DNA from 4 places in the Bradyrhizobium sp. CCGB12 genome. Region 2 is predicted to be linked to each of the others. Evidence: predicted binding sites of a transcription regulator. Region 2 holds the regulator's gene; each other region holds the start of a gene.
What was found. Region 2 encodes LexA, which represses DNA repair genes until DNA is damaged. Its sites were predicted from a motif close to TGTTCNNNNTGTGTTCNG; they were not measured.
Positions count from the first base shown of each region.

Region 1: the regulator LexA is predicted to act here: its motif matches at 1,823-1,840, upstream of NLM27_RS38455 (ribonuclease T2).
Region 3: the regulator LexA is predicted to act here: its motif matches at 2,238-2,255, upstream of NLM27_RS12330 (single-stranded DNA-binding protein).
Region 4: the regulator LexA is predicted to act here: its motif matches at 1,632-1,649, upstream of ruvC (crossover junction endodeoxyribonuclease RuvC).

Region 1 covers NZ_JANADO010000001.1:8,369,862-8,374,070, reverse strand. Annotated here, with positions in the region: gene NLM27_RS38475 (ATP-binding protein) at 1-233, shown strand, start outside; gene NLM27_RS38470 (DUF3617 family protein) at 245-775, opposite strand; gene NLM27_RS38465 (hypothetical protein) at 817-1,122, opposite strand; gene NLM27_RS38460 (hypothetical protein) at 1,305-1,766, shown strand; gene NLM27_RS38455 (ribonuclease T2) at 1,887-2,591, shown strand; gene NLM27_RS38450 (23S rRNA (adenine(2030)-N(6))-methyltransferase RlmJ) at 2,751-3,611, shown strand; gene NLM27_RS38445 (cold-shock protein) at 3,863-4,078, shown strand; gene NLM27_RS38440 (outer membrane protein) at 4,145-4,209, opposite strand, start outside.
Region 2 covers NZ_JANADO010000001.1:2,446,239-2,450,447, forward strand. Annotated here, with positions in the region: gene NLM27_RS11750 (ComEC/Rec2 family competence protein) at 1-820, shown strand, start outside; gene NLM27_RS11755 (hypothetical protein) at 964-1,401, opposite strand; gene lexA (transcriptional repressor LexA) at 1,801-2,502, opposite strand; gene glp (gephyrin-like molybdotransferase Glp) at 2,679-3,890, opposite strand; gene NLM27_RS11770 (hypothetical protein) at 4,120-4,209, opposite strand, start outside.
Region 3 covers NZ_JANADO010000001.1:2,565,528-2,569,736, reverse strand. Annotated here, with positions in the region: gene gyrA (DNA gyrase subunit A) at 1-1,181, opposite strand, end outside; gene NLM27_RS12330 (single-stranded DNA-binding protein) at 1,575-2,069, opposite strand; gene NLM27_RS12325 (outer membrane protein) at 2,533-3,294, shown strand; gene NLM27_RS12320 (outer membrane protein) at 3,537-4,208, shown strand.
Region 4 covers NZ_JANADO010000001.1:6,241,522-6,245,730, reverse strand. Annotated here, with positions in the region: gene NLM27_RS28600 (methyl-accepting chemotaxis protein) at 1-471, opposite strand, end outside; gene NLM27_RS28595 (YebC/PmpR family DNA-binding transcriptional regulator) at 696-1,442, shown strand; gene ruvC (crossover junction endodeoxyribonuclease RuvC) at 1,680-2,207, shown strand; gene ruvA (Holliday junction branch migration protein RuvA) at 2,350-2,967, shown strand; gene ruvB (Holliday junction branch migration DNA helicase RuvB) at 3,123-4,160, shown strand.

The DNA of each region.
Region 1 (4,209 bases), 5.9 Mb from region 2:
ACCGTTATCTCACCGTCACGGTCGACGACGACGGCCCCGGCATTCCCGCGCATTTGCGCGAAGAGGTGTTCAAGCCGTTCCTGCGGCTGGACAACGCCCGCAACCAGGACGAAGGCGGTACCGGCCTTGGCCTTGCGATCGCCCGCGACATCGCCCGCTCGCACGGCGGCGACATCACGCTCGGCGACAGCCCGATGGGGGGCTTGAGGGCCAGTGTGCGGATTCCGGTGTAGCTGCCGTAGCCCTACTTCGGCAACAGCGCCTTCAGCTTGTCCATGTCGCGCACATTCATCTTGAAGCCGCCGGGCATCACGATGTCGCCGGGCTTCTGGTCCGCCTTGCAGGCGCCGAGCCACTTGGCTTGCAGCGTCATGCTGGTATCGCGGCCGGCCGTGCCGGCGACGCCGCCTTGCGCATGCGAGGAGGTCTTCACCGTGTAGGCCGAGTTGAAATCGCCTGATATCTCGGCATGCGAGCTTGTGCTCACGCCGGCGACGTTGCATTCGGAGTCGCTGACATAGCCCGTCGCGGTCTTCTTGATCTCCTGCTTGGCGCAGATCTGCTTGGCCATCGGGGAGACGTTGTTGCTCATCTCCTTGTCGACGGTCTCGTCGGTGCAGTGCTGCATGGTCATCTCAGGCACGGGCGAGCCGGTCGTGACCAGCTTCATTTCCCAAAGGCCGGCCTTGCGCACCGGCAACTCGTCGGCGCGGGCGCTGCCTGCCGACAACACGAGACAAGCGACCGAGCCGAGCAAAGCAAGTTTGCGCGTCATAGGGGAGGCTCCCGGCTGAGAGATTGCGGCGTTACGTCAGCTCAGTACAGCGTGCGGATCGGCTGCTCGGCGGCGCCATAGGGCACCCAGCGGCAGGAGAACGAGATGTAGCCGCCCTCATAGGCCTGCACCGCGAGGAATTTAACGACCTTGCCGTAACGCGCGCAGTGATCGACCGCGACCTGACGCGCATCGACCTGGGTCGCCATCGAATAGGCGATGATGCCGCCGGTGTCGTTGCCCTTGAAAGGCGGCACCGGAAGGATATCGGCGCGCGCCGACTGGCTCGCCACCATACCCGAGACAACCAGGCTGGCGAGAAGACCCGCGGCCGCAATGATTCGCATACCCGTCACTCCAATTGGTTGGCCCCAGTTTACGGTGCCGGGATCGCCGTGAAAAGAACTGAACCCGGTCGGCGACGACGTTGCGGTCAACTCCTGGCGAAGTGTTGCCGCGCTGCACTTGACCTCCCTCGGCCTTCGCGGCACCGTCCAACCTTCGCAAGACCCAGCTGTCCGGATTGACCATGCGCGCCCCCTCCCTGAAATCGCTCCGCTTTGCCGCCGTGCTCGGCCTCATGTTCGGGGCGCTGTCGCTCGGTGAGGCCAGGGCCGCCAATCCGCTAGAGCTGAATTTCTGGCTGAGCGGGCCGCGCTATGACGGCGCCGTGGCCGATTGCGACAAGGCGCTGCCGACGATCGCCACCCAGTTCTGGGAAAAGGAAAGCTCGTTCTGGAATTCCTCGCTGAAGATCACGGGCTTCTCCGCCGTTCGCGAGGTCGCATTCCGTCCCTGGCAGTCCGACAACATTCCGCGCCGCTACTGCACCGGCGATGCCATGCTCAACGACGGCAAGGTGCGCAAGGTGCATTTCTCGATCATCGAGGATGGCGGCTTTGCCGGTTATGGCAATGGCGTCGAATGGTGTGTCGTCGGGGTCGACCGCAACTGGGCCTACAATCCGGCCTGCCGCGCCGCCAAGCCCTGATCTGAAAAGCCCTGATTCGGGTTGGTCCGGCCATCAACGACGGGCCGCCCGAATTTTGTTCTTGAAATGTTCTTATCGCCTGCTAGGCTTCCCTGCACAGTCTAGTTGAGGGGCGTCGCCATGTTTTATTCCAGATTGCATTCATTCTCCCGCCTGGTGATCTCGCTGACTTTTTCCCTGATCGTTGCCGCGGGCCTGGCCTCGTTCGCCGGTGACGCGAGGGCCCAGGACAAGCGGCAGAACGCGCCGGGCGAGTTCGATTTCTATGTGCTGTCGCTGTCATGGTCGCCCTCCTTCTGCGAGGAAGCCGCCGAGCGCGGCGGCCGCTCACAGATACAATGCAGCGGACGACCCTACGCCTTCGTGGTGCATGGGCTGTGGCCGCAATATGAAAACGGCTTCCCCGAATATTGTCAGCGGCCGGCACCGCGGCTGAACCGCAGCATCGTCTCTTCGATGCTCGACCTGATGCCGGCGCCGGGCCTGATCTTCAACGAATGGGACAAGCACGGCACCTGCTCGGGGCTCGAGAGCCGCGGCTATTTCGAGGCGATCCGCAAGGCGCGCGCCGCGATCAAGATCCCGGCCGAATATCTCGATTTGTCACAGGCCAAGACCGTGGCGCCGGCGGAGGTCGAGGAAGCCTTCATCAGGGCCAATCCCGGCCTCAGCAATGCAGCCGTCTCGGTCACCTGCAACCGGACACGGCTCTCCGAGGTCCGCATCTGCCTCCGCAAGGACCTGCAATTCCGCGCTTGCGACGAGCTCGAGCGCCGCGCCTGCCGTCGCGACCAGGTGACGATGCCGCCGATCAGGGGTGGTTGAGGCCGACTTCTCTGATCGTCATTCCGGGACGCGCGAAGCGCGAACCCGGAATCCATCGACCCGCTTGGCCGGTGCAGAAATGGATTCCGGGCTCGGTGCTGCGCACCGCCCCGGAATGACGGGAGTTACTTTCATCGCGCGATGTCGTAACTCTCCGCCATGAACTACCGCCACGCCTTCCACGCCGGCAGCTTCGCCGATGTCATCAAGCACATCGTGCTGGCGCGCATCCTCACCTACTTGCAAGACAAGCCGGCGGCCTTCCGCGTCATCGACACCCATGCCGGCGCCGGCCTCTACGACCTCGACGGCGACGAGGCGCGCCGCAGCGGCGAGTGGCTGACCGGCATTGCACGACTGATGCAGGCACGCCTGTCGAACGAGACCGCAGCGCTGACGAAGCCCTATCTCGACATCGTCCGCGCCTTCAATCCGAAGGGCGAGCTCAAGGCCTATCCGGGCTCGCCGCTGATCGCGCGCGGCCTGCTCAGGCCGCAGGACCGCCTCGTTGCCTGCGAGCTCGAGCCGAAGGCCCGCAAGGCGCTGATCGATGTGCTGCGCCGCGACGAACAGGCGCGCGTGGTCGATCTCGATGGCTGGATGGCGCTGCCGGCCTTCGTGCCGCCGAAGGAGCGTCGCGGCCTCGTGCTGATCGACCCGCCCTTCGAGGCCAAGGACGAGTTCGAGCGGCTCGGCGAGGCCTTCTCGGCGGCCTTCGCGAAATGGCCGACCGGTATCTACGTAATCTGGTATCCCGCCAAGAACCGGCGCGCCACCGAAGCGCTGGCGCAAACGGTGGCGCGGCTCGCAGCCGCAGCAAAGCCGCCCGGAAAATGCCTGCGCCTCGAATTCAGCGTCGCACCGCAGCTCGATGGCGCAGCGCTCACCTCCACGGGTCTTCTGATCGTCAATCCGCCCTACACGCTGCACGGCGAGCTCAAGACGATTCTGCCCGAGCTGGAAATGCCGCTCGGTCAGGGCGGCGCTGCCAGATTCCGATTGGAGGTGCCGAGGCCGTAACACTCCGGCATTCTTGGGAAAAAGATGCAGGAGCGGTAGTCAATCTGCAAAGAACCGTATTATGCTGTTTGCGTGACTGGCTTTACGTTCCGCTTCCGCGAATGGTTGCGGCGGAGTGAAGGCCTAAGAAAGATCCGGCCGGACCGATGAGGTCCGCCCAAGGATGGCCAGCTCCCGGGCTTCGTAAGGCCCGGTCATGTCGTGACGTGAGTCTGCGTCGCGGCGGAGGAGCAATGAGGGGGAGTTTCCCGATGGCCATGACGGGAACGGTCAAGTTTTTCAACGGCGAGCGCGGCTACGGTTTCATCAAGCCGGACGACGGTGGTCGTGACGTCTTCGTGCACATTACTGCTGTGGAGCGGGCGGGACTGAAGGACCTTGCCGAAGGACAGCGCATTACTTTCGAAGTCGAGCCGGACAAGAAGGGCAAGGGACCGAAAGCGGTCAATCTGGTGATCGTCTCTTAGCCTGCCGAAAAAAAATCCCGGCCGCGAGCGGCCGGGAGGTTGGTCCGGTATTTTCTTCTTCAGCTATCAGAAACGATAGTTCACGCCTGCGCGGACAACGCTGGCGCTATAGCCGTTTGACACGCCCGTAA
Region 2 (4,209 bases):
GGCGCTGGTGATGCCGGCGGGACTGCTCGGACTGCTGGCGGCGCCCTTTGGCCTCGATGGCGTGTTCTGGTGGTTGATGGGGATCGGCATCGACTGGATGGTCGCGGTCGCACGCTGGGTGGCCTCGCTGCCCGGCGCGGTCGGCCGCATCCCGGCCTTCGGTATCGCGCCGCTGATGGCGGCAAGCCTCGGGATCATCGTGATGGGCTTGTTGCGCACGCCTCTGCGCTGGTCCGGTGCGCTGCTGCTGCTGGCTTCCATCGCCTGGGGGATGTCGGTGCGGCAACCCGATATCCTGATTGCCGGGGACGGCGCGAGCGTCGCCGTGCGTAGCAGGGATGGGCACCTTCATGTGATCCGCGCGAGCAAGGACGGCTTTCTGCTCAAGGAATGGTTGGCCGCCGATGCCGATCCGCGCGATGCCGCGAGTAGCTCGCTCGCCGACAGCGTGTCGTGCGACGAGGCCGGCTGTGTGGCGCCGCTCGCCGACGGGAGGTTGGTCGCGCTGTCCCTGCGCATCGATGCGCTGGCTGATGATTGCAGCCGCGCCGCGCTGGTGGTCACGGCGCGGCCCGCGCCGCCCGATTGCGCGGCGATGGTGATCGATCGGCAGCGTCTCACGAGCCAAGGCGCGCTGGCGTTGACGCAGCGCGGTGACGGTTTTGCGGTTCAGGCGGTGAGGGTGAGAGGCACGAGCCGGCCCTGGCTGCCGGCCGGCGCCGGCGAAGGTGATTTCGGTGGCAGCATTGCGCCGAAGACGGCCGCACCCCGCAACCGGGACGCAACGCCGGCGGAGGCCGACCTGCAGGCCGACGATTGATGACAAATGCGAGGAGTTGGTCTGCGAGGAGTTGGTCCGGGTCCAGACCGCAATTTCGCAACACACGAACCATACCATCTCGCCGGCTACGGCCGGCGATGGCATTTCATCCAAGCCCGACCTGAGCGGCCGGCGACCGCGTATCAGTCGATCGGCAGGCGACGTGTCGTGCTCGGCCGACTGTCGGCGATGATCTGCGGCTTGTGTTCGCGCTCGCTGACCGGCTGGGTCACCGGCAATTGCAGCACGGTTGCGCGCTGGCCTTCGACGAGCTGCGTCACCAGCACGTACTTGCCGTCGGGAAATTCGATCGCGTCATGATGGCGATCGGGAATGTGCGGATCGATCTTGCCGAACTTTCCGACGCGCGAGTTGATGGTGCGCGTCCAGATCCAGCGATTGTCGTAACGGACGTTGTCGGCGAAGGCGAGCTCCGTTCCTGGCAGCAAACAGACGGCCACGGTCGGATCGGCCGCGGAAGCAAATCCGCGCGTCGAGGTGCCGCGGAACGTTGTCGACACGATCGTCTCGCCGACTTCAGCGGGGCGCGATGCAACGGCATGCAGGCTGTAGTCACACATCGGGTGCTCCTCATTCGAAGATAGCGACCCGCGCCTCTTTCTGAGGCACAAGCCTCTATCAGAGTGGAAGCATACAACGCTCTGCTTGGTTGTGGGCGAATCTGCGGCTGGTGTCCGCGAGATGCGATCAAATTATTTTTTCGAATCTATTGGGAACAAAGCCCGCATCAATGCATTTGGCGAGTGCGAGCGACAGCGGCCCGCGGGCGCCGACACATCGTTTGTTTCCTCGATTCCTCGAGGCTGCGGAGCTTGTGAGTGCTTGGCGGCGACACGCTGCGGATGTTGCGCTGCCGAGGGGCCGGACGATCTAAGCTACACCACAAAGACCACCCCGCCGGACCGGACAACCCGTCCGGTCCAATCGGAATCGTTGGTATCGAATGACCGCTGGTCGTCTCAGTACTTGCGGTACAGCCCGATCAGCTTGCCCTGAATCTTCACCCGGTTAGGTGGCAGGATGCGCACCTCGTAGGCGGCGTTGGCGGGCTCGAGCGCGATCGAGGCGCCGCGGCGGCGGAAGCGCTTGAGCGTCGCTTCCTCGTCGTCGATCAGAGCCACCACGATGTCGCCGGTATCGGCGCTCTCGTTGCGCTGGATCAGCGCCATGTCGCCGTCGAGGATGCCGGCCTCGACCATCGAGTCGCCGCGCACTTCGAGCGCGTAATGTTCACCCGAGCCGAGCATGTCGGGCGGTACGCTGATGGTATGGCTGCGGGTCTGCAGCGCTTCGATCGGCGTACCGGCCGCGATGCGGCCCATCACCGGCACCGCAACGGGGCGCTCACCCTCGTCCGCGGGCGGGCTGGAGGTCGCGCGCACCTTGCCAAGGTTGCCCTCGATGACGCTCGGCGTGAAGCCGCGGCGGTTGCCGGCGGCGGCCTGAAGCTCGGGCAGCTTGATCACCTCGATGGCGCGGGCGCGGTTGGGCAGGCGGCGGATGAAGCCGCGCTCCTCGAGCGCGGTGATCAGGCGATGGATGCCCGATTTCGAGCGCAGGTCGAGCGCATCCTTCATCTCGTCGAACGAGGGCGGCACGCCGCTTTCCTTAAGTCGCTCGCTGATGAACCGCAGGAGCTCGTACTGTTTGCGCGTTAACATCTCGACCAAAATCCCCCGGTTGATGTCGTTCGATTCCGAGACGCTGAATTCAGCGATAAGCCGCTACATGCTCGAAACAAATCATGAACGGACACTATATGTTCGATACATGTTCCGCAACTGCTTAATTTACCGTGAACGCGACAAAGTTCGCGGAGCGCGTGTGGTCGACGCGTTCAGACGGGCAGGCGCAACACCTCGCAAGGCGTGCCGGCTTCGGCCTTGGGCGCGAATGGCATGCGCACGAGAAGTGCCTGTGCCGCAGCGAGATTCGCCAGCAGCGAGGAATCTTGATGGTGCACGGGAAGCGCGACAAGCGTGCCGTCGTCGCGCTCTTCCAGACGCGCGCGAAGATAATCCGCGCGCATATCGTTTGCATCCACAGCGCGGCCGAGCACTGCCCGCTCATGGCGGTGGTGAATCACGGATCGGCCTGACAAGGCGCGAATCAGCGGCACCATGAACAGGAAGGCGCACACATAGGATGACACGGGATTGCCAGGCAGGCCGATCACCCGCATCGTCCCCAGCCGCCCGTGCATCATCGGCTTGCCCGGGCGCATCGCAATCTTCCAGAACGCCATCGAGATGCCTTCGTCCCGGAGCGCCTGCTGGACCAGATCGTGGTCGCCGACCGATGCGCCGCCGGTCGTGATCAGGATGTCGGCGCCGCCCTCGCGGGCGCGGCGGATGCCAGCGGTGGTGGCCTCCAGCGTATCGGCGGCAATGCCGAGGTCGATGGTATCGGCACCCTCGCTGCGGGCGAGCGCGTGCAGGGCGTAGCCGTTGGAATAGACGATCTGGCCGTGGCCGGGCGTGGTGCCCGGCATCACCAGTTCGTCGCCGGTGGCGAGGATCGCGACCTTTGGACGGCGGCAGACGGCAAGCTGCGGGTGATTCATGGCGGCGGCGAGCGCGAGATCGCGCTCGGTGAGGCGGGATCCCTTGCGCAGGAGCACATCGCCTTCGGAGAAGTCGACGCCGGCGGGGCGGATGTGCCGACCGGCAATTGCGGCTTCCTTGACCGTGATGCGCTTGCCGTCGGCAACCGTGTCCTCCTGGATCACGACCGCGTCCGCGCCATCGGGGACCACGCCGCCGGTGAAGATCCGTACCGCTTCGCCGCCGCCGACCGCCCCGGCAAACGGCCGGCCCGCCCCAACCTCGCCGATCACCGTCAGCTTGGAATCAATGGTCGCCGCGTCGGCCGCGCGCACGGCATAGCCATCCATCGCCGACATAGCTTCCGGTGGTTGCGTGCGCCGCGCCGCGACGTCGTGCGCGAGCACACGGTGGAAGGCTTCAGCGAGCGCGATCATCTCGTCAGGCAGCGGCTCCGCACCCGCCAGCACCGCGGCAAGCGCGTCAGAAACTGGCATGAGGGCCAAGGGTGAAGACTCCTGCTGGGCATGCTCGGGCAATTGGCGGCAAGAGTTCTAGCCGAGCGCGCGCGCAGAGGCAAAAAGCGCCGAGGCAGGATAATTCATCCAACCTCTTGAAACTTGCATTGTGAGGCGCGGCTCAAATTCGCCGCGGCATGATCCGGAAGGCGAGACAGACCGGTACGAGGATGGCCATGGCGAGAACGAGAAGAACGAGCGCCACGGCCAGCATTGGTCAACTCCGCCTCGGCCCGCCCGGACTGACGTCCGGGGCCTGGGGACCCTGATCCCTGTCGGGCAGCGGGTCGGCCTGCGATTTCAGGTC
Region 3 (4,209 bases), 120 kb from region 2:
ATCGCGAGGCCGACCTGCTCATGGGCGCGCTCACGCGCCTTGCGCAGCTTGTACTTGGTCCGGCGGGTGACGACCTGCTCGCGGAAGCCGACGAAGATCGTCAGCATGTCCTTCAGGTTCATCGTCAGCGGGCGGCCGCTGTCGAGCGCAACGGCGTTGACGCCGAAGCTCGTCTGCAGCGGCGTGAACTTGTAGAGCTGGTTCAGCACCACGTCGGGCACGGCATCGCGCTTGAGTTCGACGACGACGCGGTAGCCGTCGCGATCGGATTCGTCGCGCAGATCCGAGATGCCCTCGATCTTCTTTTCCTTGTAGAGCTCGGCGATGCGCTCGACCATCGTCGCCTTGTTCACCTGATACGGGATCTCGGTGATGACGATCGCCTCGCGCTCCTTGCGGATCGTCTCGAACTCGACCTTGCCGCGCATTACGATGGAACCGCGGCCGAGATGGTAGGCACTGCGGATGCCCTGACGGCCCAGGATGATGCCGCCGGTCGGGAAATCCGGGCCCGGGATGATGTTGTTGAGCTCGTCAATCGTCAGCGACGGATTGTCGACCAGCGCCAGACAAGCGTCGATCACCTCGCCGAGATTGTGCGGCGGGATGTTGGTGGCCATGCCGACAGCGATGCCGCCGGCGCCATTGACCAGCAAATTCGGGAACCGCGCCGGCAGGACCACCGGCTCCTTGGTCGAGCCGTCATAGTTGTCCTGGAAGTCGACCGTCTCGTTGTCGATGTCGTCGAGCAGCTTGAGCGCGATCTTGGTCAGGCGGGATTCGGTGTAGCGCATCGCCGCCGGCGGATCGCCGTCGACCGAGCCGAAATTGCCCTGCCCGTCCACCAGCAGTTCACGCATCGAAAACGGCTGCGCCATGCGCACCAGCGCGTCATAAATCGCCTGGTCGCCATGCGGATGGTATTGGCCCATGACGTCGCCGACGATGCCGGCAGACTTCTTGTGCTTCTTGTCGGGCGTGTAGCCTTCCTCGTTCATCGAGAACAGGATGCGGCGATGCACCGGCTTCAGACCGTCGCGTGCATCGGGCAGCGCGCGCGACACGATCACGCTCATGGCGTAATCGAGGTAGGACTTCTTCATCTCCTCGTAGATCGAAACGGGGCGAATGTCCGAGGGTTGCGCCGGCTGGTCGCCGGGCTTGTTGTCGTCGTCAGCCAAGGGGAAATCCGGTGAGGTTTTATCTGGGAATCATATAGCGCATCGGGTCTCCGATAACCACCCTTGCGAGGGGTTCGGGAAGCGCTTTTTCTGCTTATTTTTCCAACGACTTACGGGCTCGGACGCGACACTCCCGAGAGCCCCGGAAACGGCCTCGCGAAACTCGCTTTTGCCCCCTCGAGAACCGTCCCCGGCGACGTTTCCGTCGACCACTCGCCGTTCGCGGGATCCGCGGAGCGCCAGCGCCCCGACAGCAGGCCGAGCTGAATTCGAGTCACACATGAAACGGGCCCGGAAAATCCGAGCCCGCCCCGTCGATTAATTAGAATGGCTGATACCGCGCGCCAAGCGCTGGCTGATCGCCCGCCGCGGCTTCACGTGCAGTCCGCGTCCTCAGAACGGGATGTCGTCGTCCATGTCGTTGTTGCGGCCACCGCCGCCAGCGGCAACGGGACGGCGCGGCGCGCTGCTGACGGGACCGGAGGAGCCGAAATCGCCGCCCGGCTCCTCGCCGAAGCTGCCGCCTCCGCCGCCGCCGCGGCCGTCGAGCATCGTCAGCGTCGAGTTGAAGCCTTGGAGCACAACCTCGGTGGAGTACTTCTCGACGCCGCTCTGGTCAGTCCATTTGCGGGTCTGGAGCGCGCCCTCGATGTAAACCTTCGCGCCCTTCTTCAGGTACTGCTCGGCGACCTTGCAGAGCCCCTCGTTGAAGATCACGACGCGATGCCACTCGGTCTTTTCCTTGCGCTCGCCGCTGTTCTTGTCGCGCCAGGTCTCCGAGGTGGCGATGCTCAAATTCGCGATCGGCCGCCCGTCCTGCGTGCGACGGATTTCGGGATCCTTGCCGAGATTTCCAACCAGAATGACCTTGTTGACGCTTCCCGCCATCGCCGCTCTCCACTCCAAATGCCGCTGAATTCCAGAAGGCCGGGCCCGCTCCGCGCGACGCCCTGCAACCTGTGTTGAGGCGACCCTATACGCTCGCCACAGACTTGCGGGCGTCGATCAACCCGCTGCTCCTCAGGTTATCCCCACATATAGCACCGACCACCAGTTTGTTCCAGATTTGTTCCGTCGCTGCGACACGGCAAAATTGGAGACTAGAACTGCCTGATGCGACGACGAAGCGCGCACCTCGGATGGAACTTTTTTCCGGTTCCCACGAAAGGGAAAAACCACTTAACATTCATCAAGTTGCGACCGCTTCCGAAGGCTTGCCAGTGTGGTATTTCGGAGACGGACTTCCCCACTTCCCTAAGCTACGGTTGAGTCGGACTTAGTTCATATGGGCGTCGCGCCTGATCAACCGCTTCGGGACACGAAGCGGACGAAACTGGGGAGACTGACTGCAATGAATAAGATTCTGTTTGGTGCAATCGGCATAGTGGCAATGGGCCTGTCGGCCCCCGCAAGCGCGGCGGATATGGCGGCGCGTCCTTACACGAAGGCTCCACCGCCGATGGTCGCCACCATCTACGACTGGAGCGGCTTCTACATCGGCATCAACGGTGGCTGGGGTACGAGCCGCAATTGCTGGGACTTCGTGACGCCGGTCACCGGCACGCTGGTCGACGACGGCTGCCATGACGCATCGGGCGGCACGGTCGGTGGTCAGGTCGGCTACCGCTGGCAGTCCAGCAATTGGGTGTTTGGCGTGGAAGGCCAAGGCAACTGGGCTGACTTCAGCGGAAACAACATCAGCCCGACTGCTCTAGGTCAGCAGAACCGTTCGCGGATCGATGCGTTCGGCCTGATTACCGGCCAGATCGGCTATGCCTGGAATAACGTTTTGTTCTACGTGAAGGGTGGCGCCGCCGTCGTGGACAGCAGTTACGACCTCCTCGTCGCGCCAGGGTTCGTGGGTGCAGGCACTGTCTTCGGTTCGGCCAACGGAACCCGCTGGGGCGGAACGGTCGGCGCGGGTGTCGAATTTGGCTTCGCCCCGAACTGGTCGGTGGGCGTCGAGTACAATCACATCTTCCTCGGCGATCGTAACGTCGACTTCAACTTCGCCGGCGCCTTCGTTCAGACCGAACGCGTCAGCCAGGACGTTGATATGGCTCTCGTCCGCGTGAACTACCGTTGGGGCGGCCCCTCGATCGCCAGGTACTGATCGCAAGCAACGTTTCTTCTGACCGAAGACGAAAGGCCGGCCTCGCGCCGGCCTTTTTGCTGCTGCATGGCCCCGGAAACAATAAGTCAATAACCATTACGTTTTGTCACTGTTGTGGCTTTTTGGAGACACAACTTGCGGCTTTGTTGGTGTAAGCACGACGCCAGTTGGACCACAGCGTCCGCTGCCCTTCCAACGCACGGAAGGCAACAACAGAAACTGGGACTGGGATTAGGTTGAATATGAAGAAGGTTTTGTTGGCTTCGGCCTGTTTGTTCGCACTCGCCGCTCCGGCCTCGGCCGCTGACCTTGCGGCGCGCCCCTACACCAAGGCTCCGGTGGCCGTTGCCTCGGTCTACAACTGGACCGGCTTCTATCTCGGTATCGTCGGTGGCGGCGCCTGGGAAAACGCTTCCGGCGACCCGAAGATGAAGGGCGGCTTTGTCGGCGGCACCGCCGGCTACAATTGGCAGACCGGCAACGTCGTGTTCGGCATCGAGGCCGATGGCGCCTGGGCTGACGTGAGCGCCTCGGCGACCGCGCTCGGCATCACCGTGTCCTCCAAGACCGACGCGCTCGGCACCGTGCGTGGCCGTATCGGCTGGGCCGTCAACAACGTCCTGTTCTACGGCACCGGCGGCTACGCCTGGATCGACAACAAGCTCAGCGTCAGCGCGCTCGGCGTGACCGTCTCCGACAGCAAGTTCCACTCCGGCTGGACTGTCGGTGCAGGCGTCGAGGCGTTCTTCGCGCCGCAGTGGTCGGTCAAGGGCGAGTACCTCTATCGCAGCCTCGGCGGCGAAACCTACTTCTCCGGTCTCGGCGCTCCGGTGAACACCGGCACGCTCAACTTCCACACCGTGCAGGTCGGCGTGAACTATCACTTCGGCGGCCCGATCGTCGCCAAGTACTGAT
Region 4 (4,209 bases), 3.8 Mb from region 2:
GGCGATCAGATTGACGACGTTGCCGATGGCGGCGGAGGATTCGCGCAAGCGATCGACGTTGGCGCGGGCTTCCTGCGCCGCGGCGCTGGCCTCGTCGGCGAGCTTGCCGGCTTCGCGGACCTGCGCCCCGATGCCTTGGGCGGACTGGGTGAACTTGTCGGCGGCATGGGCGAAGGTTGAGGTGGTCGATTGCGCGGCATTGGTGCGGCCGGTCAGGGCGTCGGTGCGGTCGCGAATGGCAGCAAGGGTTGCGGCGGTCGCCTCGGCGCCGCCGGCCACGGAATTGGCGGCGCGCTCGAGCTGGCGAATCATCGCGCCCAGCTCGAGTTCCAGCAATTCCAGGATTTCCCTGGCGGAATCGCCTTCGGCGGCCGGGGCGGGCTCGGAATTGGCCACCGGCTGCGTCGCCTGCGGAGCTTCCGCGGGCGAAGCCATGTCAGGTAGACGCTTCCGAAATAGTCCGAACGCCATCACGTCTCTCTTGTCGTGGAACGCGCGGACGCTATTTTCGCAGGCCGGAATGAAATCAGGGTTAACGATGCCCGACCTCTAGGCAGGCGTCCTCAGGGTGGCTACCTCTACGGTGCTACCTTAAAGCGCCAGAGCCCCTTTGATTCCGGTGGGTTGGCGGCTTATAAGGCCGCGCTTCCCACCCCATCGGCGGACGATTCCAAAGACCATTCAAGAGACCACGCATGGCCGGACATTCCCAATTCAAGAACATCATGCACCGCAAGGGGCGGCAGGATGCGCAGAAGTCGAAGCTGTTCGGCAAGCTGGCGCGGGAAATCACCGTCGCGGCCAAGCTCGGCACGCCTGACCCCGCCATGAACCCGCGCCTGCGCGCCGCCGTGATCGCCGCGCGCCAGGAGAACATGCCGAAGGACAATATCGAGCGCGCCATCAAGAAGGCGCTCGGCAGCGACGGCGAGAACTATGACGAGATCCGCTACGAGGGTTACGGCCCCGGTGGCGTCGCCGTCATCGTCGAGGCGCTGACCGACAACCGTAACCGTGCCGCCTCGGACATCCGCTCGTTCTTCACCAAGTCCGGCGGAAATCTCGGCGAAACCGGCTCGGTGTCCTTCATGTTCGACCGCACCGGCATCATCGAATACGACCGCAGCGTCGCCTCCGACGATGCGGTGCTGGATGCCGCGATCGAGGCCGGCGCCGACGACGTCGTGTCCGGCGAAGGCAGCCACGAGATCTACGCCTCGACCGAAGGCTATCGCGACGTCGCCAAGGCGCTGGAAGCCAAGTTTGGCGAGCCACGCAAGGCCGCGCTGATCTGGAAGCCGCAGAACACCGTCGCGGTGGACGACGAGACCGGCGAGAAGCTGCTCAAGTTGATGGACCTGCTCAACGAGCACGACGACGTCCAGAACGTCTATGCCAATTTCGAGGTGTCCGACGCGCTGGTCGCGAAGATGAGCGGGTAGGGCCGCTCGGACGGTGTGCTCCCTCGCCCCGCTCTTGCGGGGAGAGGGTTGGGGTGAGGGGCTGTTTCCGCGGGCGCGGTGACAGACGGACTCGCGGAGAGTCCCCCTCACCCGGAAGCCGCGCTTTGCGCGCATTCCGGCCTCTCCCCGCAGGCGGGGAGAGGCGAAGAGCACTTCCCCTGTTACTTCCGTTCTGTTTCTGTTTCCCTCTGTCCGGCCAGCCGCTATCACTGGCCCATGACTGCGCTTCCGATTCGTGGCCCCGTTCGCATCATCGGCATCGACCCCGGCCTGCGCCGTACCGGCTGGGGCGTGATCGAGGCCGAGGGCAATCGTTTGATCTATGTCGCCTGCGGCTCGGTGGAACCGCCGGACGATCTGCCGCTGGCGAGCCGGCTGCTCGCGATCCATGAGGGGCTCGCGTCCGTCCTCTCCAGCCACCAGCCGATGGAAGCTGCGGTCGAGCAGACGTTTGTGAACAAGGATGGCGTCGCGACGCTGAAGCTCGGCCAGGCCCGCGGCGTCGCCATGCTGGCGCCCGCAATGTTCGGCATCTCTGTCGCCGAATACGCGCCGAACCAGGTCAAGAAGACCGTGGTCGGTGCCGGTCACGCCGACAAGCAACAGATTGCGATGATGCTGAAGATATTGCTGCCCAAGGCCGAGCCGCCGTCAGCCGATGCCGCCGACGCGCTCGCCATCGCCATCACCCACGCCCATCACCGTCAGAGCGCCGCGCTCAGACTGAAGGTGGTGGGACTATGAGCTTACGCCGCGTATCACTGCCGTCATGCCCGGCCTTGTGCCGGGCATCCACGTTCTTTCTTGCTGATCGCGAAGTCGTGGATGGCCGGGACAAGCCCGGCCATGACGAAAGAGAAGTGCCTGCCGCGACCGAGGTCTCGAGATGATCGGCAAGCTCAAGGGCCTGATCGATTCCTACGGCGAGGATTTCGTCATCCTCGACGTCGGCGGCGTCGGCTACCAGGTGCATTGCTCCTCGCGCACCTTGCAGCATCTGCCGTCGCCCGGTGAAGCCGCCGTGCTGTCGATCGAGACCTATGTCCGCGAGGACCAGATCAAGCTGTTCGGCTTCCGCACCGATCAGGAGCGCGAATGGTTTCGACTGCTCCAGACCGTGCAGGGCGTCGGAGCCAAGGTCGCGCTCGCCGTGCTCGGCACGCTGTCGCCGGCCGATCTCGCCAACGCCATCGCGCTGCGCGACAAGGCCGCGGTAGCGCGCACGCCCGGCGTCGGCCCCAAGGTCGCCGAACGCATCGTCACCGAGCTGAAGGACAAGGCGCCGGCCTTCGCCAATGTCGACCCGGCCGTCGTGCACCTCGCCGGCGCCGTCGACGACCAGCGCGCGCCGCGGCCCGTCGCGGATGCGATCTCCGCGCTGGTCAATCTCGGCTACGGCCAGCCGCAGGCCGCCGCGGCGATCGCATCGGCCTCGCGCAGCGCGGGTGAAGGCGCCGAGACGGCGCAGCTCATTCGGCTCGGCTTGAAGGAGCTCGCGAAGTGAAGGCGTCAATGATCAATCTCGTAGGGTGGGCAAAGCGGAGCGTGCCCACCATCTGTAGAGCGAGCGGTAGCATGGTGGGCACGGCGCGAAGAGCGCCTTTGCCCACCCTACGATCTGAGGGAGTTCGCTGAGTGAGCGATCCCAAGGCCAACCGCATGGTGTCGCCCGAGCGCCGCAGCGACGATGTCGGCGACACCGCGCTGCGTCCGCAATCGCTGTCCGATTTCGTCGGCCAGGCGCAGGCGCGCAAGAACCTCTCGATCTTCATCGAGGCGGCGCGCAAGCGCGGCGAGGCGCTGGATCATGTACTGTTCGTCGGCCCGCCCGGCCTCGGCAAGACCACGCTGGCGCAGATCGTGGCCAAGGAGCTCGGCGTCGGTTTTCGCGCCACGTCTGGTCCAGTCATCGCCAAGGCCGGCGATCTCGCTGCGCTGCTGACCAATCTCGAAGAGCGCGACGTGCTTTTCATCGACGAGATCCATCGCCTCAGCCCGGCGGTGGAAGAGGTGCTCTATCCCGCGATGGAGGATTTTCAGCTCGACCTCATCATCGGCGAGGGCCCGGCGGCGCGGTCAGTGAAGATCGAGCTGTCGAAATTCACGCTGGTCGGCGCCACCACGCGCGCAGGCCTGCTCACCAATCCCCTGCGCGACCGCTTCGGCATTCCGGTCCGGCTGAATTTCTACACGATCGAGGAATTGGAGAGCATCGTCAGCCGCGGCGCGCGCGTGCTCAATGTCGGCATGAGCGCTGACGGCGCCAACGAGATCGCGCGTCGCGCCCGCGGCACGCCGCGCATCGCCGGCCGCCTGCTGCGCCGTGTCCGGGATTTCGCATCGGCGGCCGATGCCGACAAGATCGACCGCAAGATCGCCGACCACGCGCTGAGCGCGCTCGAGGTCGACGCCGCAGGTCTCGACGCCATGGACCGCCGCTACCTCACGACCATTGCGCTCAACTATGGCGGCGGCCCGGTCGGCGTCGAGACCATGGCAGCTGCCTTGTCAGAGCCGCGCGATGCGATCGAAGACATCATAGAGCCCTATCTGATCCAGTGCGGCTATCTCCAGCGCACCCCGCGCGGCCGCCTGCTGACGTCGCACGCCTTCCGCCATCTCGGCATCGCCGAGCCTTCGCGCGATGCGGCGGCACAGTTCGGCCTGTTCGGTACCGACGAGGCCGAGGACGACTGACTGCCGCAACCGGTGAACCCAGCGGTTCAATCCCATCACTAATCCGAAC